2 regions of the Peribacillus sp. CSMR9 genome follow, and region 2 is predicted to be linked to the other one. Evidence: riboswitches for the same ligand, from Rfam matches in the RefSeq annotation. Region 2 holds a riboswitch; the other holds the start of a gene.

Region 1 (10,705 bases), on a different contig from region 2:
TGGGTGAAATGTTTCTCGTGGAACAAAAAAAAGAAAGAGCGGATTTAACGGCAGTTCGATTCGCTCAAGGTGAAGTATACTTTCAGCACCATGACTTTGAAGCAGCCATTTTTAAATGGGAAAACATAGAAGGTGAACTTGGTTCATGGGCGAAGAAAAACATCGCTGATGCTTATTTTGAACTGGAAATGTATTCAACCGCAGAGGATATTTATAAATCCGTCGATACGAATGAAGCGGTTTTGAAAACGGAGGTTCTTTTGCAACTGTTTTCCCTGTACATAGTTGAATCTAGAAATGATTTGGCTTCCAAAGTCGTGAAAGAAGCAGTAGAGTTTCAACCTGACTATCCGAATGTCACGGAAATCGCACGAGCCTTTTTTGAAGAACAAAAGGATTGGAACAGTGCGGTGGTATTAGCGGCGAATGAAAGTATCCGTACAGAATCAATGGGCTGGTTCGATGTGCTGAAAACGTATATCCAGCAGGGGGTTGCCCAATCGATGGATCCGGACTACTTTTCAACTGTCCTTGGTTCGCTATACACACTTGACCAGGGTCGTTTCGAAAAGGTGACGGTTGCCCTCTGGAAAAATTATAAATATACCGATTCTTATTTTGAATGGCTAAGAGTGATTAATAACTTGATAGATACCATCGAATTAAACCAAGGGGATGTATGGGATGAGCTTTCCGTCTATTACAGGGATGCATATGCAGGTCTGTTGGAAGGAACGCACCTAATCAAAGATTTAAGCCCTGTCGTGCCAAGGTTGCTGGAAAACTGGCTGAAAATCGCAGATGGGGAGCTTTCGCTGTTTGCGGCGGCATCCGCGCTGTCCTGGAATGAAATCTTCCCGGATACGATTAATGCGCTGGTCATTCAGGATGCAGAAAGCCTGCTTTCGAAATCGCCTAAATTGGGAGGCGGACTGGAAGCGGGAGAGAAACTGTTCAATTCTATCATCCAATGGGCTGAAGAGAATGATTTAAGGGTTGGCAATAAGCTTAAATGGATGGTCGAGGGGCTTAAGGATACCGGAAATTTCAATCTTCTTCTTGTGGGAAGTACAGGAAATGGCAAGACATCCTTTATACAGTCAATAGTTGGCGAGAGCATCGCTGCCGAAGATCATTCTTCACTAGTCAGCGTCAAAGACGGGGATGATTTGGAAATCCTTGAAATTACCGATACAGATAGCAAGGTTGTCATGGAGCTAACTGAATTGGATGAAACACGCCGCCAGCGCGGGACTATTGTCGATGTGACGCTTATTAGTGACTATCTTAGAAATAATCGTCTGCGATTATTGGATACACCGGGGTTCAATGGGGAAAAAAGCGTGGAATCGGATTTCCAAGGCTATTTACATGGCAGTGATGGCCTGATGTTCGTTCTTGATGCCCGGGCGCCTTTCACCGGTAGTGAACGGGACCTGTTATTGGAAATTCAAATGATGGCTCCGAAACTGCCGATTCATTTCTTATTAAATAAAATGGATACGATATACAGTGATCAAGTCGCGGTCCGGATGGAAGACGAAACATGGGATAAAGTGAATGCATATTTCCCGAATGCGAAAGTGTTCGCTTTCTCTAAACTTTATGACAGCAAGCAGCAGTTGAATGACCTTTCTGCATTCCTTCAATCGAATTATCAAGATGATAATTGGAAAGAAAGAAGATCTGAAAAAATCCTTGCTTTCATTCGTAAAACTTTATCTTATCTGTTAGAAAAACGGACAGCCAATGAACGGAAATGCGAGCATTCCATCTCTTGGAATGAACAGATGGAAGTCAAATTGAATGGTGCGGTCAATCAACTGGCTGATTTAGAAAAAGAAAAAAGTGAAAATATCATAAGGTCGTACCGTGTGCTTAAGGATGAAGTGAAAAGTCAGCTTTCTTCTAAAATTCCTGAATTACTGAGGGATTGCTCTAAATCGTTAACGGAAAGCAGTGATTTCAGTCAGGTCCATATACAGTTGAACCATGAAATGAATGAGCGGATTCAAGCCTTCATTTCTGACAAGATCATGCCTCAATATTACCGTTCTCTTCAAGATTGGATTGCTAGTTCCCAAATGGAGTTCTCACAAAGCCAACAGTTTATGGATGAGATGAGTGCCGGATTCAATGAATTATACAAAGAAGAACGGATTATGCTGGCAGGTGACTTCAGGGTATTGGATGACTGGCGCCGTGATGCCGACCGGATGACAAGCAGTATCCGCATCGATGACGTTAATATCCTTTTGCGAAGGACTCCATCACAATTGCTGCTTAAAGGAGCAGGAAAGCTGTTTGGGGCAATACCGCAAAATAAAGCCAATATGTACAATCGTTATAAGAAATACTTGGAAAGTGAAGATTACCAGGATGTTGCGGAAATGATCACTGAACGCTTCCTTACCCAATTTGGATTGTTTGAAAAATCTTTAGATCGGGACATCTCACTTTTCTATCGCAGCTCATTTGCCTTACTTCAAAAAACAATAGAGCAAACGCAGACAGAAATTAAAGACTACCAGGCTACATTGGAGCATATGAAAGAAAATCCGGAAGTTTACCGTGATCCGATCACTGTGTTCGAAGTGAAACTACGTCAGTTGGAGAGACTTGAAAAAATTGAGAAAAAGCGTCTAGCCCAGCTTCAAAGAAAATAAAAGTAGCAGGAAACATTTCGAATATTCGAAAAACTATTGACTTTACGACTATATCCCTATAAAGTGATAATTACGAAAAACGTAACACGATATATTCTCTTATCAAGAGTGGCGGAGGGACTGGCCCTAAGATGCCCAGCAACCGTTCCATTAGGAATTGGTGCTAAATCCTGCAAAACAGAAATGTTTTGACAGATAAGAGAGGGATAAGTCTGCAATACAGCTGATTAAACCTCTCTATTACTAGAGAGGTTTTTATTTTATGATTTACACCAACTTAACTGATAAGAATAATAAGAGAATGTGGAGGGAAACAAGATGGGAAGATCTATTAAAGGGATATTCGTTTCAGCCATCGCTTCGGCGTTGCTTTTAACGGGTTGTTCTACAGGACAGAGTTCCACAGAATCGAAGAAAGAAGAAAAAGTATCATTTGAAAATGTACCGGAAAGATTTGCTGATGGGGAAGGGGCCAAAATCAAAGTGATCCGTAAAATTGGCGGTGATGATCATACGGCCCAATACCTTGCTGGAGCGAAGGAAGAAGGAGAAGCAATGGGCTTTCAAGTGGATACGTATACAGCCAATGGGGATACGGCTAAATTCCATGATGCGATCGCGCAGGCTTTGCAGGAAGATTATGACGGCTATATCATCTCCCATGGTGATGATGCAGCAACAGTGAATGACGTTCAAAAGTTGGTTGATGCAGGTAAAAGCGTTGTCACATTCGATTCAATTAGCGATTTATCTAAAATAGAAGGTGTGACATTAACTTCACAGGATGATGAAGCGTTGGCAACACTGGCTTTTGATAAACTGATAGAAGAACAGAAAGGTGAAGCGGCGATTGCTTACCTTTGGGTGGATGGTTTTCCTCCAATGGTGAGAAGAAATTCAGTTTATCAGGAAAAATTAAAAGAAAACCCTGGAATTAGGGAAGTCGAAAGATTCGGAGTGGCATCTGCAGATACTGCGGTTCAAACACAAAATGCAGTAGCCGCAATGCTGAATAAATACCCAAAAGGTAAATTGGATGCCATTTTCGCAACATGGGATGCCTTCGCTATCGGTGCCGCCCGGGCGATTAAAGAAGCGGGCCGCGATGAAGTGAAGATATACGGAATTGATGTATCGAATGCAGATCTTCAGGAAATCCAATCGGCCGCTAGCTCATGGTCCTACACGGCAGCCGTCGATCCCAAGTTGATTGGTGCAGTGAATATGAGGATATTGGCAAAAAAATTAGCGGGCGAAAAAACACCGCAAACCTATGACTTAGAGGCTTCACTTATTTCACAAAAGCAAATCCAAGCCTCAAAAGAAGCCGTAAACATGGCAAATCTGTCTGGTATTGTCGAAGGATGGGGTGTATCAACGGAATTTGAAGAAGATTGGATGAAAGTTTTGAAAGCTCATTATAAAAAGTAAAAGGGGACACTCTCTTTCAAGTGAAGGGAGTGTCTGTTCAATAAGGGGGAATGGACATGGGCACGCAACTAGAAATGAAGAAAATCTCGATTGAATTTCCAGGAGTGAAGGCGCTTAGTGAAGTTGACTTTTCTATACAATCAGGGGCAACCCACGCATTGGTCGGTGCAAACGGAGCAGGGAAATCGACGTTAATGAAGGTTTTATCGGGAGCCCATGCTCATTATTCAGGTGACATTTTTATTGATGGGATAAAGCAGGATATCCGCTCGCCCAAAGTGGCGCAGGAACAGGGTATTCAAATAGTTTATCAGGAAGTAGATACGGCCCTCATCCCTTATTTAACCGTTGGGGAAAATATAATGTTGAATGATATGGTCCAAAACATGGGAAAAAAACAGATAGTTCAATGGAAGGAGCTGCACAACCAAGCCTCTTTAATTCTTGAAGATATGAAAATTCGTGTCCCTTCGAAAAAGCTGGTAAGAGACCTTACTTTGGCTGAAAAACAGATGGTCCTGATAGCAAGAGCCGTTTCGACAGAATGCAAATTCCTGATTCTCGACGAACCAACTGCTCCGTTAAGTCATACAGAAACGACAGAACTTTTTCGAATTGTAAATGAATTAAAGCAAAAAGGTGTTGGAGTCATTTTCATTTCACATCGTCTGCCTGAGATTTTTGAAATCTGTGAGGAAATTACGATCATGAGGAATGGGGAGCTTGTCACTTTTCGAAAAATGGAAGACATCACCCGTAACGAAGTGATAGAGAATATGCTAGGGAAAACCATGGATGAACAGTTCCCTGAAGTGAATTCTTCGATTGGCGACGTTATTCTGGAAGTGAGGGGATTGTCAGATACAGAGAAAGTTAAAAATGTCAGTCTGCATATTAAAGCAGGGGAGATAATCGGCTTGGCAGGGTTGGTCGGGGCTGGGAAAACGGAGTTGTGTAAAAGCCTTTTCGGTCATACTTCGATTACAGCAGGTGAAATCATCCTAAATGGCCGTAAGCTTTCTTTGAAATCACCGCACCAAGCAGTAAAAAGCGGTCTGGCACTTATACCTGAGGAACGCAGGAAAGAAGGGGTCCTTGTTCAGGAATCAGTATCGGCGAACTTGACTGCAGCCAGTATCGGCAAATTCTGCAAGACATTCAGTTTTGTGGATCGTAAGGCGGAAATGGAAAAAGCGAAGGAAATGATCGCAAGTCTCGGCATTAAAACTCCTTCCGGGGAGGTGAAAGTCGAAAACCTTTCAGGTGGTAACCAGCAAAAGGTTGCCATTGGAAAATGGCTTATAGCCGATGCGGATGTATACATATTCGATGAACCAACGAAAGGTGTCGATGTTGGAGCCAAGAAGGATATATTCGAAATGATTGCAAAGCTTGCGAGGGATGGGAAAGCGATCATTTATGCATCATCCGAGCTCTCCGAAATCATTGGCATTACTAACCGGACATACGTGTTATATGACGGGAGCACTGTCATCGAACTAGAAACAAGCAAAACGAATGAAGAAGAACTGCTATTCTATTCAACAGGAGGAAATTAGGATGAGTACACCCATTTCTGTTACACAGACAGCGAAAGCGAAGAAAAAGGTGGACCTGTTCGAATTTTTCTATAAATACGGCACAATATTAACGATTGTCATTCTAATTGGAATTTTTGCCGTGTCCAATCCATCTTTCATTCAAACTACTAATCTGATCAACATCCTGCGTTCCATCTCAATCGTGACCATCATTGCGATCGGCATAACGATATCCTTGACAGTGAATGGGTTCGACCTTTCCGTCGGCTCCGTCGCATCATTGGCCAATGCCATCGTCATATCAATGTTTGTCTGGTTTTCGCAGGATACATTAATCGCCATATTAGCTGCGATCGGCGCCTCGCTTGTCGTAGGGGCTTTGAATTCATTCATGATCGTTAAATTGAGAATTCCCGACATGCTGATGACATTGGCTACCATGTTCATTATCCAGGGAATTGCCCTTACCTATACAAAAGGGGCCACGGTTTCGCAAAATATGGTCATGCCCGACGGAACATTCGCAACAGGACTGATCAGCCCGTTTTTCGCCAAAATTGGTCAGGTACCATGGATAATCCTGATCATGGCAGTCATTGTGGTAGCGACCCATATCTTTTTGACTTATACGAAGCACGGTCGTTATATGTACATGATTGGGGGAAATAAGGAAGCGGCTAGACTTTCCGGGATATCGGTCAATAAATACAAAATCCTTGCCTATCTGCTTTCAGCTCTATTTGCTGCAATCGGGGGGATTGTCCTTGCTTCAAGGGTCATGACATCGGAAATCAATTCAGGGTCCCCCTATTTAATGGATGCCGTTGCGGCAGCCTTCATTGGTTCCTCCGTTTTAGGAGCGGGAAAACCGAATGCCTTTGGAACCTTTGTCGGTGCAGTCCTGATCGGAATCCTTCAAAATGGTTTGATCATGATGTCCGTTCCGTATTATGCTATGGATATCGTCAAAGGAACAGTGCTGGCCCTTGCGCTCGCGGTAACTTATTATAAACAAAAACATTAAAATGAATCTATCACCTTAAATTATTAAGAGGCCGTTTCCCATTTAGGATAAGGGGTAGACATTGTCCTTATTAGATTCTTCTTGCAAGAATCCTGTCATTTTGAATTTTGAATAAAGATTGATAAAAATCCTGTTGGATATGAACAGGATTTTTTCGTTGGCACCTAAAGGGCGGGGTTATCGAGATAAGAATTTCGTTTATGTATCGTCTTCATTTTACTTTATCACCTCTTATAATAAAGTCGCCAAAAGCAATTATAAAAGAAGGAGGAGCTAGTTCGATAACCGCAAATGACGCTAGTTGCTGAGGGTTGAGAAATTGGGTGCAGCGGCTCCCCAGCTGATGGTCAGAAGGCTTCTTTTAGAAAAGGCTGAAATAAAATGTCCAGAAAAATGCTAAGCAAAGATACTCGCCCCAAATAAAAACTTATATGATAGACCTCCTGATTTTTATTCAGAACACCATCATAATATTGTTAAGGGATAACACCAACTGATTTTCAAAAAAACAGAACCTTTGAGTTTCAGGTTCTGTTCATATTTTCTATTTGAACTTTTGCACCTCTTCTTGTCCCTCGAATTTGTTGTCTGTCAATATGCCGATTTCTTCGATATGGTTTCGGGCCGTTTCATCGCCAAATTTATATATGAGGGCATAAAGCTTTTTCATGGCTGCATCGTATTTATCATTTGCCCGGTCATGATGATAGAGAAGGTAGGGCACATGTGAACGGGCATATGCCTCCAGGTCATCTGTCCGGTGTTCCTCCAAGCATTGTTTCAATTCTGCAAGTTCCTCATCAGTTACGTGTACAGTGAAGCTCGGGTTCTCTTCAAGTTTTTGTCCGAGTACGTCGCCGCTGACCAAATCGACATGATAGGTCTGTTTGTCCTGCCTCATTCTGCTCATCATCCTTTCAACTGTTTATCTTTCTGTACCACTTTTTGTAAAAAGATAATCATAAAAGTCAACATTTCCTTAATGAAAATGATAGGAAATAGAGGTATCGGTTTTCTTATCAAAGGGTTTAAGATGGATGTATAGAATAATATGGGAGAGTATCTTTGGAAAAGTGAGGAGTGATGTAGTGAAGAGAACATTCATGGTTATTTTTTTGATGTTGATTGCTTCAGGCTGCGTAACAAGGAATTATGATTCCAATATGGATTTGGGGAAAAGTCAGTTGAATGAGGAAAATTATTTAGAAGCCCACGAGGCATTTGAATTAGCTTATATAGAAGCAAAAACACCGGAAGTAAGAGAATTAATGGATCTTTCAGGTTTTCTGGCAAGTGGAATGAAGAAATACGACGAACAGGATTTTGATTCGGCCCAAAGAGATTTTCAAGAAGCAGCCGCATATAAGGCAAAATACCAGGAAGGTAAACTAATGGTTTTAAAGGCGGCGGAAATGCATCCGGTATCAGGCCCAGCCACTATAGAAACCGTAGAGGGGAATGACGAAGTGGAACCGGTGGAGGAAGCAAGTAAAGAAGGGACCATTGGATCCGAATTAGAAGATAAGGCGGTAACGGATACAAAAGCTGAGACGGTAAAAGGAAAAGAAGAGAGTAAGGATTCGGTTAGTACCTTAAGTAAATCTCAGGCGGAGAAGCTTGTGAAGGATTACGTGGACATGGAAAATTTCCCGCATTTGCAAATAGAATATGATCATGATGCCGAAAAGGGAGATTACATTTTTCAAGTGTTCGAAGTGGATGAAGGCAGTCAGAAAAATGGCCATGCAGCTACTTGGGGCTGGTATGGTGTGAATAAGGAGACAAAAGAAGTGTATGAAGTCATGTAAAGGTATATATAACGGTCGAATTGAAAAGGGGCCCATGTTGAGGCCTTTTTGTTTTCTAGCATGCAAAATATCATATAGCAGGATTTGATAAAATTTTATATTTTTTATAAAAAGGTCACTTATTTCTTTATTTCTTAAGAATTTTTTAATAATTACTGTATATGATTGAGCCAAGTAAATGACAATCATAGGAGGGATAAAGATGGAGAATTATAATGGTGATGAGCAAGCCAGAGTGAAGACAGAAAGGAAGAAGGGTAAGTCCCTTTTGCTAACTGGCCTTGTTTCCGGAACAGTTGCTTCTATTGTTACATCTTCTGTATTTGTATTTGGCGGGGATTTTATAGATCAAGGGAAAGGTTCCGTGAATGAGTCAACCCAAAAGGCGGGTGTAGAGCAAACGGAAAACGTTGAAAAACATAGAAGTGTCACGGCAGAAAAGTTATCGACAAGTACGGATTCAAATGATAGGGCAGAGATGGTGGAATCAGCATCCAAATCGATTGTAGGGGTCGTGAATTTACAAGAGATGCAAAACCAGGACCCGTTCCAGCAGCAAAGCACGAAAAGCGAAACGGTTGCGAGCGGCACTGGTTCAGGGGTCATTTTTAAAAAGGCAAATGGGAAGGCCTATATCATTACGAACAATCATGTTATTGAGGGAGCAAAGAAAGTCGAAATTTCATTATATGATGGACAAAAGGCAACTGCAGTGGTTGTCGGGGCGGATGCCTTGACGGACTTAGCGGTTTTGACAATTGATGCCTCGAAAGCACCTGATGGAATTAAATTCGGGAATTCTGATAGCATGCGTCCAGGTGAAGAAGTATTGGCGATTGGTAACCCTCTTGGACTTGACTTTTCACGTTCGGTTACACAAGGGATCGTCAGTGCGACCGGACGCTCCATTTCAGTCGATACATCGGACGGTGAGTGGGAACTTGATGTCCTTCAAACAGATGCAGCGATCAACCCTGGCAATAGCGGCGGGGCATTGATCAATACAGCTGGGGAAGTGATAGGCATAAACAGCTTGAAGATTTCCGAAAATGGTGTGGAGGGCCTAGGTTTTGCCATACCAAGTAATGATGTGATTCCGGTTGTTACGGAACTGATTGAAAACGGAAAAATCACGCGCCCGTATTTAGGAGTAAGCTTGGCCAGTATAGAAGAACTGCCACAGTATTACCTACAAAATGTTCCTGAAGCTGCAAAGTCGGGTGTCATGGTTACAAGTATTGAAGCGGGATCGGCAGCAGCGAATGGAGGGCTTAAGCAACAGGATATCATCGCGGAGATTGATGGAACGAAAATAAATACGGCAGCAGAATTAAGGAAAGTCTTATACACGGATAAGAAAATCGGAGATAAAGTGAAGGTTAAAGTGTATCGGGGTGCTGAAAAGAAAACGTTAACGATAACCTTGCAGAAATCATAGAAAGATGTATGGCCCCTGATAAATTCATCAGGGGTCATTTATTTGATATTGAAGTCAAAAAGTTTTTACAAGTATAGAAAAGGATAGTATTGGAAAAAATGATAGTGTATTTATACTGTTTTACAGATTTTTCATATAGTCTTGAATACCTAAAAGTGAATAGTGGCGTCTTCTATTTGTCAAGGTTTTCATTGTGGATATGTTAAAAAATAGAAAAGATTTGACAAATTTGTGAAATGTCATAAAATAGAAAGAAAGGGGATGAAATAATGGAAACTAATCAGAAGATGATGGATGCAGTGAAGTGGGTATCAGGCACAGGTTGTGTAATCGGGATTTTAATTTTTAGTTTAAGTTTTTTTGTAAGCGATTACAACAAGGATTATTTATTAACCGCTGTTGGGATGGCCATTACACTAAGCGCAGCTGCCATTTTTCTAGTTGGTATATTTTTTGTCCTGACAGAAGAAATGGTGATGAACACAAAAAAGGGTGAAAGAGTTGTACCGGATACAACTAAAGTTATAAAATTAAAATCAAAAGCTATTCCTAAAACAAAAAGGAGTACCGAATACAGTAACTAAAAAAGGACAATCATTCCTGTTCTGAAAGAAAGGCCACACGACACCAAGAGCAACGGCTGTAAGAACATGGAGAATAGGAACCCCATTGTATATCCACGAAGAAATAATAGTTTCATACTCGTATTACATCATTCCTTACAGGTAGATGAGGCTAGAACCCGGAATGCTTGTGAAGAATCAGCTGTCGGTACGGTAGCGAAGTTGTATTCGGGA
Region 2 (20,839 bases):
GACATTGGCACAGTCGTTGACCGTAACAAAGTTGGTGATTTGGTGAACGAGAGGTTTTCTTTCTCGTACTTTCACGAATAAATCGGCTGCAGCTACATTCATATTAAGTCACTCCGTTCTTTTTTTGAAAATGAATGAAAATGATGGACAGGTCCATGCCCCCTACCGATTGAAAAGCTATTACGTATCGCTTCGGAAATATAGGTCTTGGCCAGTTCAATCGACTCTTTCAATGGCAGTCCATTTGCCAGGTTGGATGTAATGGCGGATGATAGGGTACAGCCTGTACCATGTGTGTTTTGTGTATGAATGCGTTCTCCCTTGATCCATTGGAAGTCAGTTCCATCATAAAAAAGATCGTTTGGATTTCCTGCTGCATGGCCCCCTTTAAGTAAAACGGCTTTAGAACCTAGTTCATGTATGGATATGCATGCCCTGTAAAAATCTTGTTTCGTTCGAATCGACAAGCCAGTAAGGACTTCCGCTTCTGGTACATTCGGGGTTGCAAGTGTTGCAAGCGGAAGCAATTCCATTTTTAAGGCAGTGACAGCTTTTTCGTCTAGCAAATGGTGGCCGCTTTTTGAAATCATGACTGGGTCAAGGATAACGATGGAAGGTAAGTAGGTTTTAATGGACGCAGCGACTGTTTTCACTATTTCTTTTGATCCAAGCATTCCTATTTTTACTGCATCGACATGAATATCCTCAAAGATGGCAGCAATTTGATCCGAGATGATAGCTGTTTCGATGGCCTGAACTGAACGCACTTCCATTGTGTTTTGTGCAGTAACGGCTGTAATGGCAGACATTCCAAAGACACCATGTGCAGAAAAGGTTTTTAAATCTGCTTGTATTCCAGCACCGCCCCCTGAATCAGAGCCTGCGATGGTTAATGCTGTTTTCATAAAAAATCCCCTTCATATAATTATTTTTTAGAAGTATTTTAAGTAATATGAAAGCTAAAAGCGCACCTGCGAATGAACTAAGCATAAAAGCTGGTAAAAAACCAAAAAGAGCAGCTTTTTCCCCCAATAGGAGGAGTGCAAGTGGATAACAGGATAGGGATCCGAGAATGCCGGTCCCAATCACTTCCCCTAGACAGGCGAATTTCAAGCTTTGTGTTTTTCGATAAAGGACGGCAGTCAATAGTGCACCTATCATGCTGCCAGGAAAGGCGAAAATTGAACCGGTACCAGACATGTTTCTAATGATGGAAACTAATAAAGCTTGTGTTACCGAATAGGCAGGTCCCAATAAAACGGCTGTCAGGACATTTGCCAGATGCTGTATAGGGAAGATTTTAGCAAATCCGACAGGGATGAAAATAAATGAACTGGTCAGAGTCGTTATACCCGTGATCATGGCAGTCAACGTCATTTTCTTGATTGGATTCATCATCATGTCAATACCTACAGTGGCCAATCCTGTTCATTTTGAACCATATCCCAGAATAAATATTCATATCGGGAAGTCACCAAAAAGTGCTTTTCTAATCTCAGAAGTTCCTTTTCAGGCATGCCTCTTGTTAATTCTTCCAATAAAGCAATCAGCCACTTGTGTGCCTCACCGAATTCAGGAGATGAATAGGACCTTATCCAATCTGCGTAGCGGTTGTTTTCCAATGCTTCACCATTTTGTTTTTTTAATATCAAACCGATTTCATAATAATCCCAAGCACATGGTAGGAGACAAGCGATGAGGTCTGCCAAAGTCCCATGCTGAGCTGCATTTAGCATGTAACCCGTATAGGCTAAAGTGGTAGGCGTAGGTTCTGTATCTTCCAATTCCTTGGTACTGATTCCGAATTCCGAAGCATATTGCCGATGGATATCCATTTCCACTTGAAGGGTTTCGTTTAAAATACTGGAGAACCTTGCCATGATTTCGATATTATGGGCTTTGATGACACCTAGAGCAAAAAGCTTGGAATATTCCATGAGATAGATATAGTCCTGCTTCAAATAATAAGAAAATTTCTTTTCAGGTAGCGTGCCGTTTCCAATTGCCTGGACAAAGGGATGTGAATGGTTCCTTTTCCAAATTTCTTTTGCCCGTCCATGAAGTCTTTCACTGAAGGTTTCTAATTTAGTATTCTCCATTGTTCATCCTCCTTTAGAATAGATCCCCTATTTACATCCATAAAAAAACCCGCTCCTGAATACGGAACGGGGTAGATGGATAAAGTCTGCAAATGGACGATATCATCCACTTCCCTCCGCCGGTATGAGCCGGTTCAGGTTCAAAGGGTCCGGAACTAATTCCATCTCAGTCTAAAAAAAGACTCCCCTAGTGGTGTGAATTGTATGTAATTACTGACATCATATCAGAAAGACAAGAAAATGCAACCCACATTTGAAAGGGGAAACCCATTTATGGCAAGTGGAAAAGGAAGAACCAGGTAATTGACTTTTGATGTTTATTGGGATAAAATCATTTCTACATCATTTATATATTGAATTCTTATCCAGAGAGGTGGAGGGACTTGGCCCAAAGAAACCTCGGCAGCAGACCCATTTTGGGAACTGTGCTAAATCCAACAAGCATTTGCTTGGAAGATAAGAAGAGCCGTACGGACACTGTAAGCCTCTTCTTGAATTAGAAGAGGCTTTTATTTTTGCGGAATAACGTTTAGTGGAATACTAGAAAAGGTATATATAATTTGGTGAAATCAAACCGGTTAATACAGTTTAGCTCAACTAGAAGCGGCTCTATGATGACTAGGAAAGGAGCCATTTACATGGCAGAATTATTTAAGAGGATTGAACAGAGGAAGGCAATGCTTATTGAAGAGTTATTGGCCAATGGAGTATACAAAACCTCTGATGAAAGGCACCTTTATGATGCCCCGTTAAAAGTACTTGAAAATGAATATAAGATTGTAATAAATAGACCTAATAACGAGTCTCCTTCGGAATGGATGACATAGTATCCGATAGGCTATAATCTTGGGATAAGAGATATGATGTAAGCATTCGCAGTCAATACTTGTGGATGCTTTTTTTATTTATGTTTATATAGGGGATGACACAATATATACATATTTAGAAAATGAAATAGGCTTTTTGTCACATTTAAACAGTAAAATTACACATTTAATTTCAAATAAATAGTTGATTTTAACTATAAGTTTCATTATGATGAAGGTGTAAAAAAATTGAATAAATGGGAGGTGGCTTGATGCTTTGCCAGAAGGTAACTGTAGAAAAAGTAGAAGAGAAGAGACAAGAAATGATCAAATTGGCGGCAATTTATGGTTTAACAAGTCTTCTAACTGTTCAAGCAAGCCAAGAATTGGATACGCTGTTGAATGCTTTAACAAATAAAAGAGATTCTGAATATTTTTCCCTTAAGAAAGTATATAGGTATTTCTAAATTCTCCATTTCGGCCTCGTTTAATCTGAAAAAGGCTACTGCTCAAGGCAATAGCTTTTAAATGAATATTTTAATGATCGACACGTTTCCCAAGTATAATCAAATCTCTTTCAATGCCATCGAGCTCTGCAACTCGAGGCAAATTTGCCCATTTTTCAAACCCGAATTTTGAAAAAAGCTTCAGGCTAGGTATATTGTGGGCAAAAATGAAACCTAATAAAGTCTTCACCCCTAATTTAGGGCTCACTTCAATTGCCTTTTGAATCGAAATTTGTCCGATTCCTTTTCCCCGGAAATAATCATCGATATAAATGCTGATTTCGGCCGTAGAATCATAAGCTGGCCGGCCATAGAAAGATTGAAAGCTCATCCATCCGGCAGTTTGCCCTTCTATAGTAATGATATATAGCGGTCGACTTTCTGAATGATGTTCCTCAAACCATTTAACCCTCGATTGTACGGATACAGGTTCCGTATCTGCCGTGACCATTCTTGAAGCAATTGTCGAATTATATATTTCAACGATTCTGGGTAAATCCGAAAGTGCTGCCTCCCTAAACTCTATGTGCTCTGCCATCATTTAAACTCCTATCTATCATTTATATTCAATCTCCAGAATAAAGGGTATCATCCCGCTTACATAAAGGCCGGTGAATGAAGCCCAATCCATTGAAAGTTTTATATTATCATACACTCTTTACTATTTATCTGACAATTCATTTTTGTATGGTTAAAACTACAGATTTTTGGGTATTTAAAATGATGAAATACTTCATAGTAAATAGACAAAAGGAGAAACCAATGAAAAAAGTAGCAGGTTTGTTAATTATTGTACTAGTTATTTGTTTTGCTGCATATAAATTTCAGGCCTCGGAGTCGAAAGATGTGCAAAGGGTAATGGCTTTTGGAGATTCGTTAACCTATGGAAAAGGGGATAAGGACGGGGAGGGATATGTAGAAGGTCTGGAGGATGAATTGAATAATCCGGAATCGGAACAAAAAGTGAGTTTTTGGAATTACGGTATAAAAGGTCAGGAAACGGATGGGGTCATGAATCAGCTTGATGATTACCGCATTAAATCGAAACTTGATAAAGCCGATACTTTCATCGTTTATATTGGAACCAATGACTTGATCAATAGTAACGGCGGTGACTTGAAGAAAATAAGTGATCGAAAAATCGATGAGGGTAAACGGGAGTATATCAACCATCTTGATAAGATTACTTCGACACTGATAAAGGCAAACGATAAAGCGGATATACTTGTAGTGGGACTGTATAATCCGATTAAAGACAATCAAAAACTTGAAAAGCACATCCAAGATTATAACCAATCAATAATGGGAATAGCGAAAAAGGATAAAAGGATGGTATTCATTCCTACAAATGATCTTTTTGAGAATAAAAAGAAAACCGAGTATTTCAGTGATAAGATTCATCCCAATGAAAAGGGATATCAGCTCATTACGAATCGGATTTTGGAAAGTTATCATTTCAAATGAAAGCAAAAATGCACAGAAGGCTGAATTATACCCTGGATAACGGACATACATAAAAAAGTGTCCCTTATCCGGGTTTTTTTGAGGTTGAGACTGTTCCCATTGGTTTAATGGCTGCTGTTCTTACTTTTGCTTGCGGGCTTGCTTTACTTTTATCCCTATTTATGCTGAGGCATTAGGTATGACATCTATTGCAAGTTATTTCTTTGTAATCTTCGCACTCTTTATAATACTGTCACGTCCATTTGTTGGAAAACTATTTGATCGTAAAGGAGCAAATCATATAGTATATCCGTTCGTATTAATTTTTATCATAGGTATGATCATTTTGAGTCAAGCACATACCATGAATGCATTTTTAAGTGCGGGAGCAATCATAGGAGTAGAGTTTGGTGTTCTTCAACCTGCTTTGCAAACTCTTCTGTTCAGTCGGTAAATACTGAGCGAAAAGGGTTAGCAACTTCAACGTTTTTTTTATTCAATGATTTAGGTGTGGCATTAGGTTCCTTCACTATAGGTATTGTCTCCTCGCATACTACCTATAGTTTTGTATATATAGTATGTGCAGAAGTAATGATTTTTCTTTATGTTCTTTATTATTGCTTACAACATCGCAAAGTCATTGCTATTTGGAGCTATATGGAATTTCGGAAGTTGTTTGTATTAGGTGAATTTTACCTTTATGACTATCATAGAGCTTTTCGAAAAATAGACAACTATAAATCGGTTCGTTTCTGTCAAAAAGCATTATTATTTTACACATTCATATAGAAAATGGAATAATTAAAGGAGATTAGCCAGGCCATAAGAGGAGATGCTATAGATGAATGAAAATGAAAATATCAGGGAAGAACTTTTAATTGCGGTCAAAGGACTATCGGATGAACAACTGGACACCCATCCTGAAGAAGGACGTTGGAGCATCATTCAGGTATTGGATCATTTATATTTAATGGAGAGGGCCATAACAAGGAATATTGCCGATAAATTGAAAAGCGATGAAAGCATTCCAGCTGTGGATAAACCAATCGAGCTTACTTTAAATCGAGAATTGAAGGTTCAGGCCCCGCCATTTGTCATTCCGTCAGAATCATTCCAAACTTTGAGCAAGGTTAAGGATAAGTTGTCCGAATCCCGCAAAGCCTTTATACAAGTAGTTGATCATGCAAAACGAAATGATCTCGAACAAAAGTCTTTTCCTCACCCTTTGTTTAAAGAATTAAGCTTGAAGCAATGGATTGCTTTCGTGGGACTTCATGAAAAACGGCATTTAATGCAAATAGAAGAATTGAAATCAAAGTTATAATAGAAGAAAAACTCATCCGTCTTTGGTTGAGTTTTTCACTTTCTGACTGTTATTCGTAAAGGAAGGATTTTTCAGTGAAAGCTACTTGGGTAAGGACATGTTTGGTATTGGGCTTTTTCGGATTATTGTTGGGGCTCTTGTTCAAGTATATGCTTCCGCCTGATCTAGATGAAATCAAACTGACTGACGAGCTTAATCCGATCGTCGCCGAAAAAAAAGATGAGCTCATTCAACAGGCTAATGACAAAGGCATCCCGGTAATCATTACAGCGGGGTTCCGGTCATTAGCCGAGCAAAATGAACTCTATGAAAAAGGCCGATTAACCAAGGGCAAAGTCGTAACGAATGCAAAAGGAGGGGAGTCGCTTCATAATTTCGGTTTGGCGATAGATTTTGCCCTCCTTAACAAACAAGGCGAGGCCATTTGGGATATGGGTTATGATGGCAATCATAATGGGAAGTCGGATTGGATGGAAGTCGTAACCATCGCTAAAGGGTTAGGTTTTGATTGGGGCGGGGATTGGGCAGGGTTTAAGGATTATCCTCATTTACAAATGACATTTGGCTTGAGCCTGCGTGAGCTGCAACAAGGCAAGCAACCAAAAGGGCAGTGAAAGTGTGGCGCTTTATTTTAAGGCCGAATAATTTTGACTAATAGCAGGAAAATAAGCATGTATATTGCTTTACAGGTAAGAATTCGATAAAGTGGACTAGTGAGAAATCAGACAAAAAGGAGTGCAGTCACCATGGAAGAAATAAAACATTGCCGGGATTCTTTGGTCATAAAAACAAGCCTTGTCCTCCCGCCGGATACAAATAATATTGGTACGATGTTCGGAGGCAAATTAATGGCATACATTGATGATGTAGCGGCTATATCCGCCATGCGGCATGCGAGAAGCAACGTCGTGACGGCATCAACTGATTCTGTCGATTTTCTGCACCCTATTCACGAAGGAAATGCAGTTTGCCTTGAAAGCTTCGTGACGTATACGGGCAGAACATCAATGGAAATCATCGTAAAGGTGATTGCGGAGGATTTAGTTACAGGAGATCGGAATTTATGCGTCATTTCCTTTTTGACCTTTGTTGCCATTAATGAAGTAGGTAAACCAATTCCGGTTCCGCGTTTGGTTCCCGAAACAGAGATGGAAATGAATTTAAATGAATCGGCAAAACAACGGGCCCAAATAAGGAAAAAAAGAAGAGAAGATACACAGTTCATTGCAAGTACCTTCGGTGTGAAACTGCCATGGACCGATCAATCAAATCCAGGATTATATAAATAAGATACGGTACCTTCAGCAGTTCATTGCCAGGGGTTCAAAATTTTTGGGGAACTCTCATGAATTGGTTTTATACAGTGATTTATATAAAATACCTGATAGATGCTTTTTTACCCATGGGGCACATACGTGAAAAGACGCTTGGATCAGCCAAGCGTCTTTTTCTGTTACCATGTAGGATTGGATACCATCCTTTTAGTCATCACTTGCTAAAATACCAAAGAAACGTAAGATGTTAATGAAAAGGTTAATGAAATCAAGATATAGATTCAGGGCCATGAGCGGTACTTCTTCGGCTGTTACCCCGTAATGCTTCATTCGATTGAAATCATATAAAATATAACCACTGAAAACTAAAATACCAATAAATGAAAAGACCAGCATGGCTGTAGAGCTTAATGGAAAGAAAATGTTGAAAAGGCTAATAACCACTAAAGCCAGCAAGGCTGCAAATAACATGCCTCCCAAGAAAGAAAGATCCCTTTTGGTGGTTGTCGCATAAACCGCCAGTCCTCCAAATACAACTGTCGTCGTAACACCGGCTAAGATTACCACATTTGCCCCTTCAGCTGCTAAGTAGTGTGCAATGATCGGATAGGTGGTTATTCCTGAAATTAACGTAAAACTATACAAGAATGTGTACCCGATAGATTTTTTCCTCCGCATGATGAATGCTCCAATCAACATGGCGATCTCGAGGATCGCTAAGGGAAGAAACAAAGATGGCGGAATAAAAGTGCCGAGAGCCATCCCTAAAACGGAAACTGCTAGAGATAACGCGAACGTCCTCATGACGGAAGGCATATATGTTTGTACAGTTTGTGAATACATTCAATCACCTCATCATTTATTTGCTACCGATTTCTACGGATCTGTTTTAAAAAGGTTTCATTACATTTAATAAATTTAGTTGTTTTTTCGAAAGTATCGAAATATATATGAAATAATTACCTATTTTATGATATCCTTACAATTAAACTAACTTTTCTGAAATATTAAAATATTTTTATTCTAAATCATATTAAGGTATGTAAATCGATATGTTCAATAAATAGATATAAACTTATCGATAGTTATTTAAAGATAATAAATTTTTTAATAATCGTTCTGCACAAATAACCGGGCTTCATAACTTTACTGTATAACAGTCATAAAGAAAATGACTTTTTATTGCAGAAAAATATTCCTGTAGTTATAAAATATGAAAAAAATGTGATTATTTTGGATGAAAACTATTGTATAAATGTAAAAAATTGATTAAAATTTTAAATAATTATCAGAAGATTAGTTATTTTCTCGATAAAATAGTTTAGGGGGATCAAGGATGAAGAAAGCTATTTTGCAAATAGAGAACCTAACTACCTCATTTCGAATCCGTAACAAATATCATGCAGCGGTGGATGATGTTTCATTTACGGTGAATGAAAATGAAATTGTTGCAGTTGTTGGTGAATCAGGTTGTGGAAAGAGTGCATTGGCCTTATCTATCATGCAATTACATAATAAGCAGAGAACGAAATCCGAAGGAACCATAAATTATAAAAGCCAAAATCTACTAAAGTTGAATGATATGCAAATGAATAAAGTCCGTGGTAAGGAAATGGGCATGATATTCCAGGAACCTTTAACGGCTTTGAACCCGCTCATGACCATTGGAAAACAGATCGAGGAGAATCTTGATTACCATACTGAACTTTCCAGGGATGAAAAAAAGAACAGGACAATAGAGCTTTTGACACAAGTCGGAATTCCTTATCCTGAACGGACGTACAAGCAATATCCGCATGAGCTCTCGGGTGGAATGCGGCAAAGGGCGATGATTTCGATTGCCATTGCTTGCAACCCTGCACTGGTCATTGCCGATGAACCCACGACGGCACTGGATGTTACGATTCAAGCGCAAATACTTGATTTGCTGAAAGATATCCAAAGCAGGACAAAAATGGGGATCATCTTAATTACACATGATCTGAGCGTCGTTGCAGAGGTCGCTGACAGGATCGTTGTCATGTATGCCGGACAGGTAGTGGAAACGGGATTTGTTAAAGAGATATTCAATAATCCGCTGCATCCATATACGAGGTCGTTATTAAATTCGATTCCTTCGGCTACAAATGAGAAAAACCGTTTGCACGTTATTGAGGGAATCGTCCCATCGATAGCGAAAATGGATAGGATAGGTTGCCGTTTCCAGGATAGGATTCCTTGGATACCAAAACATGCGCATGAAGAGGCGCCCCGACTTCACGATGTGGGCAACGATCATTTTGTACGATGTACCTGCTATAAAGAATTTTATTTTCAAGCTGAAGGAGATGCATCGACACATGACATTACTCAAAGTAGATAATTTAAAAGTGCATTTTCCAATAAGGGGCGGTTTTTTCCGAAGGGTGGTCGATCACGTAAAGGCTGTGGACGGTGTTTCCTTTGAACTGCAGCAAGGGGAGACATATGGTTTGGTAGGAGAATCCGGTAGCGGCAAGTCCACGACAGGCAAGGCAGTGGTTAAGCTGAATGATGTGACATCCGGACAAATCCTGTTTGAAGGCAGGGATTTAGCATCATTAAGTAGAAAAGAGATTAAACCATTTAGAAAAGATATCCAAATGATTTTCCAAGACCCGTATTCATCATTAAATCCCAAGAAGAGGGTGCTGGACATCATTGCCGAACCGCTGAGGAACTTCGAACGGTTATCACCAGCGGAGGAAAAGAAAATCGTCCAGGACTTCTTGGACAAAGTCGGGCTTAGTCCTGAATCGATTCACAAGTATCCTCATGAATTTTCAGGGGGCCAGCGCCAGCGGATTGGAATAGCCAGATCATTGACATTGAAGCCTAAGCTGATCATTGCTGATGAACCAGTGTCAGCCCTGGATGTTTCCGTTCAGGCACAAGTTTTGAATTTCCTTCAGGATCTCCAACAGGAGTTCAATTTGACTTATTTGTTTGTCGGGCATGATTTGGGTGTAATCCGGCATATGTGTGACCGGATGGGCGTTATGTATCGTGGTAGATTAGTAGAGGAAGGCAAAAGTGAGGAAATCTATGAAAATCCCCAACATATTTACACGAAACGCCTGATTGCCGCCATTCCAGATTTAGAGCCGGAAGTTCGCGAGGATAAAGTGCAGCTTAGAAAAAAACTCACTTCAGAATATGAGTCAACCTACTCGAAATATTTCGATGAGAATGGACGTGCTTACGATTTGAAGCCAATCTCGGCAACACATAGAGTCGCATTACAATAAGGAGGTGGAAAGAATATGTGGAAGTTTATCCTCAGACGTTTATTAGGTATGATCCCGCAGCTCTTTTTATTGAGCATCATCGTTTTCATGATGGCCAAAGCCATGCCGGGAGATGCCTTATCAGGCCAGGAAATCAACCCCAGGGCCAATCCAGCCGAGCTCGATAGGATCAGGGAAGAATTGGGTCTGAATGACCCTTGGTATCAACAATATTTAAGGTGGGCATCCAATGCTGTACAGGGGGATTTCGGTATTTCCTATACACATAAAACGCCCGTTATGGATGTTATCGAAGACAGGCTTTGGAACACGGTGTTCCTGGCGTTGGTCACTCTGATCTTTACATATATGCTTGCTATTCCATTAGGCATACTTAGCGGAAGGTATAACGATACATGGGTGGATAAAACCGTTACGGGTTATAGTTATGCAGGGTTTGGCACACCGATTTTCATCTTTGCGTTAATCATGTTATTCATTTTCGGATTCGCCTTGGATTGGTTCCCATCCGGAGGCAGTGTCGATTCAAAAGTGGATGAAGGCACATTCGCCTATGTTATAAGTAAGATCAATCATTTGATATTACCAGCTTTAAGTACAGCATTAATTGCAACTACAAGTACGATCCAATATTTGCGAAATGAAATCATCGATAATAAAATCAAGGATTTCGTCAGGACTGCGCGTTCAAAGGGAGTGCCTGAATCAAAAGTATATTCACGTCATATCCTTAGAAATTCTTTTTTACCGATAGCAGCATTCTTAGGTTATGAAATTACTGGATTGATCGGCGGCGCGGTCATAATCGAGACCATTTTCAGTTATCCGGGACTTGGGCAGCTTTTCCTTAGCTCAGTCAGTCTGCGGGATTTCAGTGTAGTGACGGCCATCGTCATGATGACGGGATTTGCCACTCTGCTTGGCACCCTTCTTTCGGACATCATACTTAGTGCGGTCGATCCGCGCATACGGATAGAATAGGAGCGGGGTGAGTCGTATGGAAATGAAAGTAGAAACCGGAAAGAACATACAAGTGAAAGATGTAAGCCCTTCAGGAATCAAAATCATCTGGCAGGAAATTAAAAAGGATAAACTTGCCATGGGCTCATTGATTATATTAGCAGCTATTTTGTTGTTTGTTTATGGTGCGGCTTTCTTCATGGATGCCAAAGAAATTGCCAAGGTCGATTTCCTCTCCATTTATCTGGAGCCATCTTCAGACTATTGGCTCGGTACCGATTATGGTGGCCGGGATGTATTCGGACAACTGATCATCGGTACGAGAAACTCATTTACCATCAGTTTGTTCATTACCTTATTCACGGCAATCATCGGTTTATCATTAGGGCTTCTTGCTGGTTACTTTGGCGGGGCAACCGATAATGTGATCATGCGTGTTATCGATTTCGTGATTGCCCTACCTCAATTGATGTTCATCATCGTTGTAGTCACGATTGTACCAGTATTCAATGTGTATGTTTTCATATTGATCATGACGATGTTTTTATGGACAGGAAAGGCACGGCTAATTCGTTCAAAAGCTTTGTCAGAGCGTGAGTTGGACTATATCCACGCCTCACAAACACTCGGGACGCCACATTGGAAAATCATCTTGTTTCAGCTTCTGCCTAATGTCAGTTCACTGATTATCGTAAATTTCATTTTGAATCTTGCAGGCAATATTGGCCTAGAATCCAGTTTGACTTTCTTAGGGTTCGGTCTTCCGGAGAGCACACCGAGTCTCGGGACGCTTATCAGTTATGCTCAAAATCCAGATGTTCTGGAAAACAAGTGGTGGATATGGGTACCCGCATCACTCATGATTTTAGTGTTGATGCTGAGTATAAATTTCGTTGGTCAAGCGTTAAAACGCGCCGCCGATGCAAGACAAAGAAGAGGATAAAAAAGGGGAGTGTAGGATATGAAAATCAATAGCTACAGTAAGGTATTAAGTGCATTGGCCATTTCGTCTCTACTGCTTGCTGCATGTTCGGATGATACGGAGAAATCATCAACGAAAGAGAAAAAAGGAAAAGATGTCGAGCAGATCGATGCCTCTAAATTCCCGACAAAGACGACTAATCAAGGAGAGCCTATTGAAGGCGGCCATTTGACATATGGATTGGTATCCAATACCCCGTTTGAAGGGATATTAAACAAAGTTTACTATCAAGGCGAACCAGATCACCAAATCATTACTTTCATGGATGATGAAGATTTATTGGATACAGATGAAAACTATGTTTTCACGAATGAAGGTGCCGCTACCTATGAGCTTTCAGACGATCATAAAACGTTTACACTTACGATTAAGGATAATGTAAATTGGCAAGATGGGAAGCCTGTGACTGGTGCCGATTTAGAATATGCATACCTTGTTATTGGAAGCAAAGATTACACAGGTGTACGCTATGATGAACAGATGGAATTAATCGAAGGTATGAAGGAATATCATGAAGGTAAAGCAGATAGCATTTCAGGCATTAAAGTGGACGGTAAGAAAATTACTTTTACTTTCAAGAAAGCAAATCCTTCTGTCACGACTGGATTATGGACATATCCGCTTCATAAAGAATACTTAAAAGATGTTCCAATTGCGAAGTTGGAATCTTCTGATAAAATTCGTAAAAACCCGATTGGATTTGGACCATTTAAAGTGAAGAAGATCGTTCAAGGGGAAGCGGTCGAATTCGAAGCGAATAAAGATTATTATCGCGGTGCACCTAAATTGGATAGTGTGACATTGAAAGTCGTGAATCCGTCTGTTGTCGTTAAGTCCCTTGAAAATGGTGACCTTGATGTAGCTGAGGTCCTGGCTGAGCAATATGATCAGGCCAAGGAATTGGATAATGTCGAATTATTGGGTAAAGTTGAATTGGCTTATTCCTATATTGGTTTCAATTTCGGTCATTATGATAAGAAAAAAGAAGAAAATGTTATGGATGATAATCCAAAATTCAAAGACAAGCGCCTTCGCCAGGCAATGGCCTATGCCATCAATAATGAAGAAGTTGGCGAAAAGATGTTCAAGGGCCTTCGCTTCCCTGCCAACTCGGTCATTACACCAAACTTTAAATATAACAATAAAGATGTAAAAGCATATGAATATGATCCTGAAAAAGCGAAAAAACTTTTGGATGAAGCAGGATTTGTAGATACAAATAAGGATGGCATTCGTGAAGATGCGGATGGAAAAGAGTTCAAGATTAACTTTGCTTCCATGAGTGGCTCCGATGTTTCTGAGCCTCTAGCAAGGTATTATATCCAACAATGGGGACAAGTGGGATTAGACGTTGAATTGCAGGATGGAAGGCTGCATGAGTTCAATTCATTCTACGACCTATTGAAAAAGGATAATGACCAAGTTGATATTTATCAAGCTGCATGGGGGGTCGCTTCCGATCCGGATCCATCAGGCTTATGGTCTAGATCTGCAGAATTTAACTATACCCGCTGGGTAAATGATAAAAATGATGAGCTTCTTGCTAAAGGGATTTCAGAGGAAGCATTCGATGATCAATATCGGATCGATACGTATAATGAGTGGCAAGAGTTGATTCATGAAGAGGTTCCAGTCATTCCGACATTATTCCGTTATCAATTGGCGGGAGTGAATGAACGCGTTACGGGATATGATTACCTTGCTGGCCGCCAATATCAATGGCATAATGTGGGTGTAACGAAATAATTTATTTGATGACTATCGGCTGCCTTTATGGGCGGTCGATTTTTTTGCGTTTCAATGAAGTGGATATAGGTTATATAGAAAATAGTAAGTAATTGGAAGGGTGATATTGATGGAAGTGAGAAATCCTAATGAACAAAGAGAGAGTTAGAAATATTGTTTACTTTAATCGGTTGGTCGTTTACTGAGACCTCTTGAAGAGGAAATCTTTGCAGACATTGTTGTCTATAGAGACGAAATGAGAATTACCTTCTTGGAATATATGAAGGAATTTCCGACAAGCAAAGAAAGTTGAAATAAGTTGAACTTTCATCATGGAGGAGGTTTTTTTATGAGAAACGAAGATATGAGCAGATATAAAGTATGGCGCGATAAATGGAAAAGAAAAATGAATATGGAGAATTTGGCGATATATGGCATTACTACATTAGTCATGGCCATCTTGCCTATTTTGGCCCATATGAGTTAAATCGATATAAGGACCGCCATTTGGCGGTCCTTTATATGTTAAAAGTTGGCATGAACAGATATAATAAAAAAAAGAGGAAAGGAGAGATATGTATGAGTATTATCGAAGAAAAGAAAATCGTATCTTACATAAAAGAGTTAGTATCAATACCCAGTCCCTCCGGCTATACGGAGCAAGTCATTAAATATGCGGCTGAATTCATGGAAAATAGGCAGGTCCCTTACAAGATCACGAATAAAGGAGCATTACTTGCTTCATTAAAAGGCGAAGATGATGGTAAACATCGTTTGCTGACAGCACATGTTGATACACTAGGAGCCATGGTCAAGGAAATTAAGCCGAATGGCCGTTTGAAATTGACGATGATCGGTGGTTTCCGATGGAATTCAGTGGAAGGGGAGTATTGTAAAATCCATACGGCTGATGGGGCGATTATCACCGGGACCATTTTAATCAATCAGACCTCTGTCCATGTATATAAAAATGCCGGGGATGCCAAGCGTGATGATGAGACAATTGAAGTCCGTATCGATGCAGTCGTGAAAACCAAGGCGGAAACGGAGGCCATTGGCATTTCAGTTGGAGATTTTGTCTCCTTTGAACCGAGAGTGGAAATGACAGATACAGGCTTTTTGAAATCAAGGCATTTGGATGATAAAGCTAGCGTTGGCATCCTCCTTCATATCATTGACCTCATTTCCGCAGGAGAGATAAAATTGGCATATACGACCCATTTCCTGATTTCCAACAATGAAGAAATCGGCTATGGCGGTAATTCCAATATCCCAGAGAAAACAGTCGAATATTTAGCCGTCGATATGGGAGCGATCGGTGATGGACAATCGACGGATGAATACAGCGTTTCCATTTGTGCTAAAGACTCCTCAGGCCCTTATCATTATAAATTGCGTCAGCATCTTGTCACACTTGCCCAAGCAAATGCTGTCGACTACCGTGTCGATATTTATCCGTATTATGGATCGGACGCTTCCGCTGCAATCCGGGCAGGGTATGATGTCGTGCATGGTCTAATCGGACCGGGGATTGATGCATCTCACGCCTTTGAGAGAACACATATCTCTTCATTAAAACATACGGCCAATCTGATTTTGCATTATATACAATCAGAGTTGGTGTAATCGTGAAAAAAGCCCGCACTCAAGTCATATGAGTGCGGGTTTTAAACTGGCTTTTATAGCGATAGTTTTATTTTATGTGAGTTTCGGTTATATACTCGTAAATTTCGCACATTTACTCGTGAATTTCGCACATTTACTCGTAAATTTCGCACATTTACTCGTGAATGCCAAATAATAATTTTTTATAATGTTAACTCTTGTGGAGGTTGACCATTGTTGTTCATCAACCGGATGCTTTCAGGCTTAATTTGAAGGATTAAATAATTTGGATCGTTTGGACTGTCAAACCAATTTTCAAATGACTTATTCCATAATTTATCTTTTAATTCCTGTGAATCGTTAATTTTCGAGGTACCTGAGATTTCTAAGTAAGAATCGCCTAATCCTTCATTTTCATAACCAATCAGGATATGAACATTTGGATTCTTTTCAATTTCAGCAATTTTTTCCGTATTTGCACTCGTTGGCGTGTATAAAGTTAATTCTTCATTAAAAAATGTCATATAGCGTGAATGTGGTTTGTTATTTTCTACAGATGATAAAACTCCTATTTTATGATCACGGATGATGTTCAATACTTTTTCTTTTAATTGGTTTTGGCTCATCTTTGCACACTCCTTTTATTTTTTTCTCTATTACTTTTCCTCTCTTTTCATTAAGTTAAACAAAATTCTGCTGTTTGCCATTTTTATGAATGAAGACTTAGACAAGTTGCCATACTAGTCATTATGTGTTCTGTATAGAGCAACTTAATGATCTTAATCCATTTGTAAAGGTGAGTATGAGGAATGAATTGTGGTGAATTACTTATCATTGGCGGGGCAGAGGATAAGTGCCTTGAAGGTGAAGTATTAAATAAATTTGTCGAGCTTGCAAACCGTTCAGATGGCGGAATAGGAATATTGCCTACAGCGAGTGAAATTCCTGAGGAAGTGAGTACCGAGTATATCAAGATTTTCAGGGATTTAGGCGTGGACAGGGTGGAAGTGATCAAGCTGGATTCAAGGCAGGATGCAGACGATCCGGCGATTTGTAAACAGCTGATATCCTTTTCCGCCATCTTCATTACTGGAGGAAACCAAAGCCGGTTATCTGAGCGGATTGGAAAATCCAAATTCCATCATGCCCTTTCTAATGCCTGGCATAAAGGAATGGTGATAGCAGGGACAAGTGCTGGCGCCTCCATTTTAGGTAAGCATATGATCGTTGCTGCTGACACGATGCTGAATGATAATAAGTTAAAGGTAGAGATTGGGATAGGTTTCGGCTTCCTTGACGACCTGATCATTGACCAACATTTTTCCCAGCGTGGCCGCTTTGACCGTCTGTTAAGTGCGATAGCAGGGAATAAAGAAATTATGGGTATTGGCATTGATGAAAATACAGCAATTTTAGTTAAAGAAGGATATTTTGAAGTATTTGGCCAACATCAAGTATTAGTTCTTGATGGCAGCAACAGTGATTATATCAATATCACATCTTCCGATAATGGCAGTGAAGAGTTGACTCTCTCGGGATTTAATCTTCATGCACTTACCAGGGGATACCGTTTTGACCTGCTTACCAGGAAATTGTTGATGAAAAAGGGGATCCAACCATGATTATCAATCGAGTCCGTTATTTAAAAGGACCTAATTATTTTGCTTATACACCAACGATTTGCATTGAATTGGATATAGGGGAACTGGAAGAGAAACCATCTGATTCGATTCCTGGATTCAATGAAAAATTATTGAGGACGCTCCCGAACCTGGGAAGCCATACATGTTCAAAAGGGTATCGAGGCGGTTTTGCTGAAAGGCTTAGAAAAGGTACATGGATGGGACATATTTTAGAGCATATGACGATTGAGCTTCAAAACTTAGCTGGAATTGATGCCATTCGGGGAAAAACGGTAATGATGGAAAAGAAGGGTCATTATTATGTAACCTTCGACTATAAGGAGCCTCAGTCAGGTCTTCAAGCTTTTTTAGCAGCAAAAGATATCGTGGAAGCCATCCTGAATGGTGAAAACCTTATAAATGTACAATTTTATGTAAAACAAATAGAGCAGCTATATTATAAAAATAAACTGGGGCCTAGTACAGAAGCCATTTTTAAGGCTGCGCAGGCAAAAGATATCCCTGTCGAGCGAATGGGTGATGAAAGTTTACTACGTATAGGAACCGGTTCAAGGCAAAAGTATGTCCAGGCGACAATTTCTAGCCAGACTTCGAATATTGCCGTGGAGAATTCATGTGATAAATCATTGACCAAATCTATATTAAAAGGGTGTGGCCTTTCTGTACCTGAAGGGGATATTGCCCATTCCATTGAAGAAATCTTTACCACAGCGGACAAGCTGGGTTTTCCACTGGTTATAAAACCGTATAACGGCAGACAGGGAGAGGGTGTCATCACCCATATCAAAAATAAGGATGAACTATTCAATGTAGTCAATTGTTTGGAGCCGCATGTGGAGAAGTACATTGTCGAACGACATATTGAAGGACATGATTACAGGATATTGATAGTAAATGAAGAACTTATAGCCGCTAGTTTAAGGCTTCCTCCCTATGTTATTGGAAACGGTAAGGAAACGATACGTAAGTTGATAGAAAAGGAAAATCGTAATGCATTGCGTGGAGAAGGTCATGAAAAACCGATGTCAAAAATCCCTCTTACACATACCGTGACGTGTTATTTGGAAAAATCGAACCGGACACTGGATACAATTCCGAATCAAGGAGAAGTGGTTCAAGTTGTCGGCAATGCAAATCTTTCGACTGGTGGAAAGGCAATAGATGTAACGGACCAGGTCCATCCAACCATTAAGAATATGGCGCGTGCTGCCGCAAAAGCAATCGGTTTGGATATAGCCGGAATAGACTTGATCTGTGAGGATATCTCAAAATCAATCGAACATTCACGGACTGCGATAATCGAGGTGAACGCTGCACCGGGAATTCGAATGCATCACTATCCGAGTGAAGGAAAAAAAAGGGATGTAGGCAAAGCCATTATCGATTATTTATTTCCGACACGGGAAGAGGCGGCGATACCGATCATCGCGGTGACCGGAACAAATGGAAAAACGACAACGACCCGATTGGTTCATTATTTTCTTTCAAATGAAAATACGAAGGTAGGAATGACGAATTCCGATGGAGTATATATCGGCGATAAGGTATTGGATCAAGGTGACTGCAGTGGCCCGGTCAGTGCAAGAATGGTATTGGCACATCCTGAAGTTGATGTAGCTGTATTAGAAACGGCACGGGGGGGGATTCTGCGTGAAGGTCTGGCATTTCGTCAGTGTGATGTTGGCATCATTACAAATGTTAGTGAGGATCACCTCGGCCGTGATGGAATTGAAACATTGGATGATCTCATAAAATTAAAGAGGCTGGTAGCCGAAATCGTTCAAAAAACAGGCTATTGTGTGCTGAATGCAGATGATCCGAATGTAGCTGCTATGGAAGCTTTTACAGATGGGGAAGTGATTTATACTTCTACAGATGCCACCCAGCCTCAGGTGAAGGCCGCGATTAAGGGAGGATGTAAAGTTTGGTTTGTCAATGAACAAGGTATGATCTGCCATTCATCAGATGGTGTCATTTCTCAGTTTATGGATTGCTCGATGATTCCAATAACGATTTCCGGCAATGCACGTCATAATATCGCCAATTTACTTCAGGCGTTAGCCGCAGCCCAAACCCAAGGGATTTCCATGGAAGAACTAAGAAGGAAGGCTGTCACGTTTATGCCTGATACGAATTTGTCCAAAGGGCGTTTCAATTTAAAAAAGCTGAATGAGCGAACGATCATCATCGACTATGCCCATAATGAAGCAGGATTAAAGGCCATATTCGAAACGGTCAGTGCCTATAACAAAAATCGTCTTATCACTGTTTTGGCAGGACCGGGAGACCGTATTGATGATGAGCTCATCAGACTATCCAAGGTGGCGGCAATGAATTCTGATCTGTTCATCATTAAAGAAGACGATGATTTGCGGGGAAGGGAGCCTCTTGAAGTAGCGAGGCTGCTTAAGGAAGCTGCGGTAGAAGCAGGGTTACATAAAGATCAGGCATTTATCGTTATTAATGAATTGGACGCATTCGTAAAAGCTTGGGAAACATCACAACCTGGTGATCTATTATTGTTCTTCTACACGGATTTTGAATATGTAGAGCGGTTTTTCGAAAAAGTTGCAACAAATCCATTGCCAAAAAAATAAAAGAAAGTGCATTACCAGGGCGAAATAATCTGGAATCAAAATGATATCAAAAGCTAATTTTCAGTACCATTATAACATTTGAAAGCCATGCTTCCCATTTTCATGAAAGGGAAGCATGGCCTTTGTACTTATTTATTAGCGTTAATCCATAGGATGCCAGTCGCTTTTTGGGTTGTGATATTATCATGACCATCTGCAGCTTTTACTTCCACAACGGCACCAGGTGCCTTTACATTCGCTGTTGCAGTATAGTAGCCAACATAATGTCCTGAAGATGTTTCTTTCATCGGCAATTCAGTTGCATTTGCGATGCTCCTTGCATTTGTCAAAGGCATCAGTATTGAGAAACTGGTTGTTAGTCCGGGTTCACTGTCAAATTCGATTTTGACCGATTCGCCGCTTTTCAAGATCTTATCCTCTTTCGGCAATAAATCAGTTATTTCCGGGGCGATATACTTTGCATCGATCGAGACGGATTTAGTGCTTTTATTGCCTGCCTTGTCCAGTGCGACTACCTTAATGTTATTGATACCTTCATTCAACATAAGTCGATAGGTGAAGGTGTTGTCTTTCACAGTAGCTTTCTGACCATTTACTTTGACATTATTA

What was found. A riboswitch is a leader RNA that binds a small molecule or an ion and turns the genes downstream of it on or off. The one in region 2 is predicted to bind S-adenosylmethionine.
Region 1: linked by a shared signal. The riboswitch ahead of N9I19_RS14970 (sugar ABC transporter substrate-binding protein) and the one ahead of N9I19_RS00030 (Fur-regulated basic protein FbpA) in region 2 are both predicted to bind S-adenosylmethionine.

What each region holds. Positions count from the first base shown of each region.
Region 1 covers NZ_JAOPHO010000032.1:38,463-49,167, forward strand. The annotation lists gene N9I19_RS14965 (GTPase domain-containing protein) at 1-2,666, shown strand, start outside; SAM riboswitch class I at 2,763-2,868, shown strand; gene N9I19_RS14970 (sugar ABC transporter substrate-binding protein) at 2,985-4,097, shown strand; gene N9I19_RS14975 (sugar ABC transporter ATP-binding protein) at 4,154-5,656, shown strand; gene N9I19_RS14980 (ABC transporter permease) at 5,658-6,662, shown strand; gene N9I19_RS14985 (hydrolase) at 7,207-7,563, opposite strand; gene N9I19_RS14990 (hypothetical protein) at 7,751-8,470, shown strand; gene N9I19_RS14995 (S1C family serine protease) at 8,673-9,908, shown strand; gene N9I19_RS15000 (hypothetical protein) at 10,178-10,492, shown strand.
Region 2 covers NZ_JAOPHO010000001.1:1,403-22,241, forward strand. The annotation lists gene thiM (hydroxyethylthiazole kinase) at 1-102, opposite strand, end outside; gene thiD (bifunctional hydroxymethylpyrimidine kinase/phosphomethylpyrimidine kinase) at 99-905, opposite strand; gene thiW (energy coupling factor transporter S component ThiW) at 874-1,395, opposite strand; gene tenA (thiaminase II) at 1,410-2,099, opposite strand; TPP riboswitch at 2,194-2,298, opposite strand; SAM riboswitch class I at 2,458-2,562, shown strand; gene N9I19_RS00030 (Fur-regulated basic protein FbpA) at 2,738-2,926, shown strand; gene N9I19_RS00035 (aspartyl-phosphate phosphatase Spo0E family protein) at 3,178-3,372, shown strand; gene N9I19_RS00040 (GNAT family N-acetyltransferase) at 3,443-3,949, opposite strand; gene N9I19_RS00045 (DUF459 domain-containing protein) at 4,174-4,875, shown strand; partial or broken gene N9I19_RS25090 (MFS transporter) at 4,991-5,308, shown strand; gene N9I19_RS00050 (DinB family protein) at 5,696-6,178, shown strand; gene N9I19_RS00055 (M15 family metallopeptidase) at 6,253-6,792, shown strand; gene N9I19_RS00060 (acyl-CoA thioesterase) at 6,925-7,467, shown strand; gene N9I19_RS00065 (Bax inhibitor-1/YccA family protein) at 7,660-8,295, opposite strand; gene N9I19_RS00070 (ABC transporter ATP-binding protein) at 8,789-9,814, shown strand; gene N9I19_RS00075 (ABC transporter ATP-binding protein) at 9,792-10,718, shown strand; gene opp4B (oligopeptide ABC transporter permease) at 10,734-11,699, shown strand; gene N9I19_RS00085 (ABC transporter permease) at 11,722-12,621, shown strand; gene opp4A (oligopeptide ABC transporter substrate-binding protein) at 12,640-14,406, shown strand; gene N9I19_RS00095 (hypothetical protein) at 14,735-14,872, shown strand; gene N9I19_RS00100 (M42 family metallopeptidase) at 14,965-16,011, shown strand; gene N9I19_RS00105 (pyridoxamine 5'-phosphate oxidase family protein) at 16,194-16,616, opposite strand; gene N9I19_RS00110 (cyanophycinase) at 16,800-17,612, shown strand; gene cphA (cyanophycin synthetase) at 17,609-20,230, shown strand; gene N9I19_RS00120 (S8 family serine peptidase) at 20,359-20,839, opposite strand, start outside.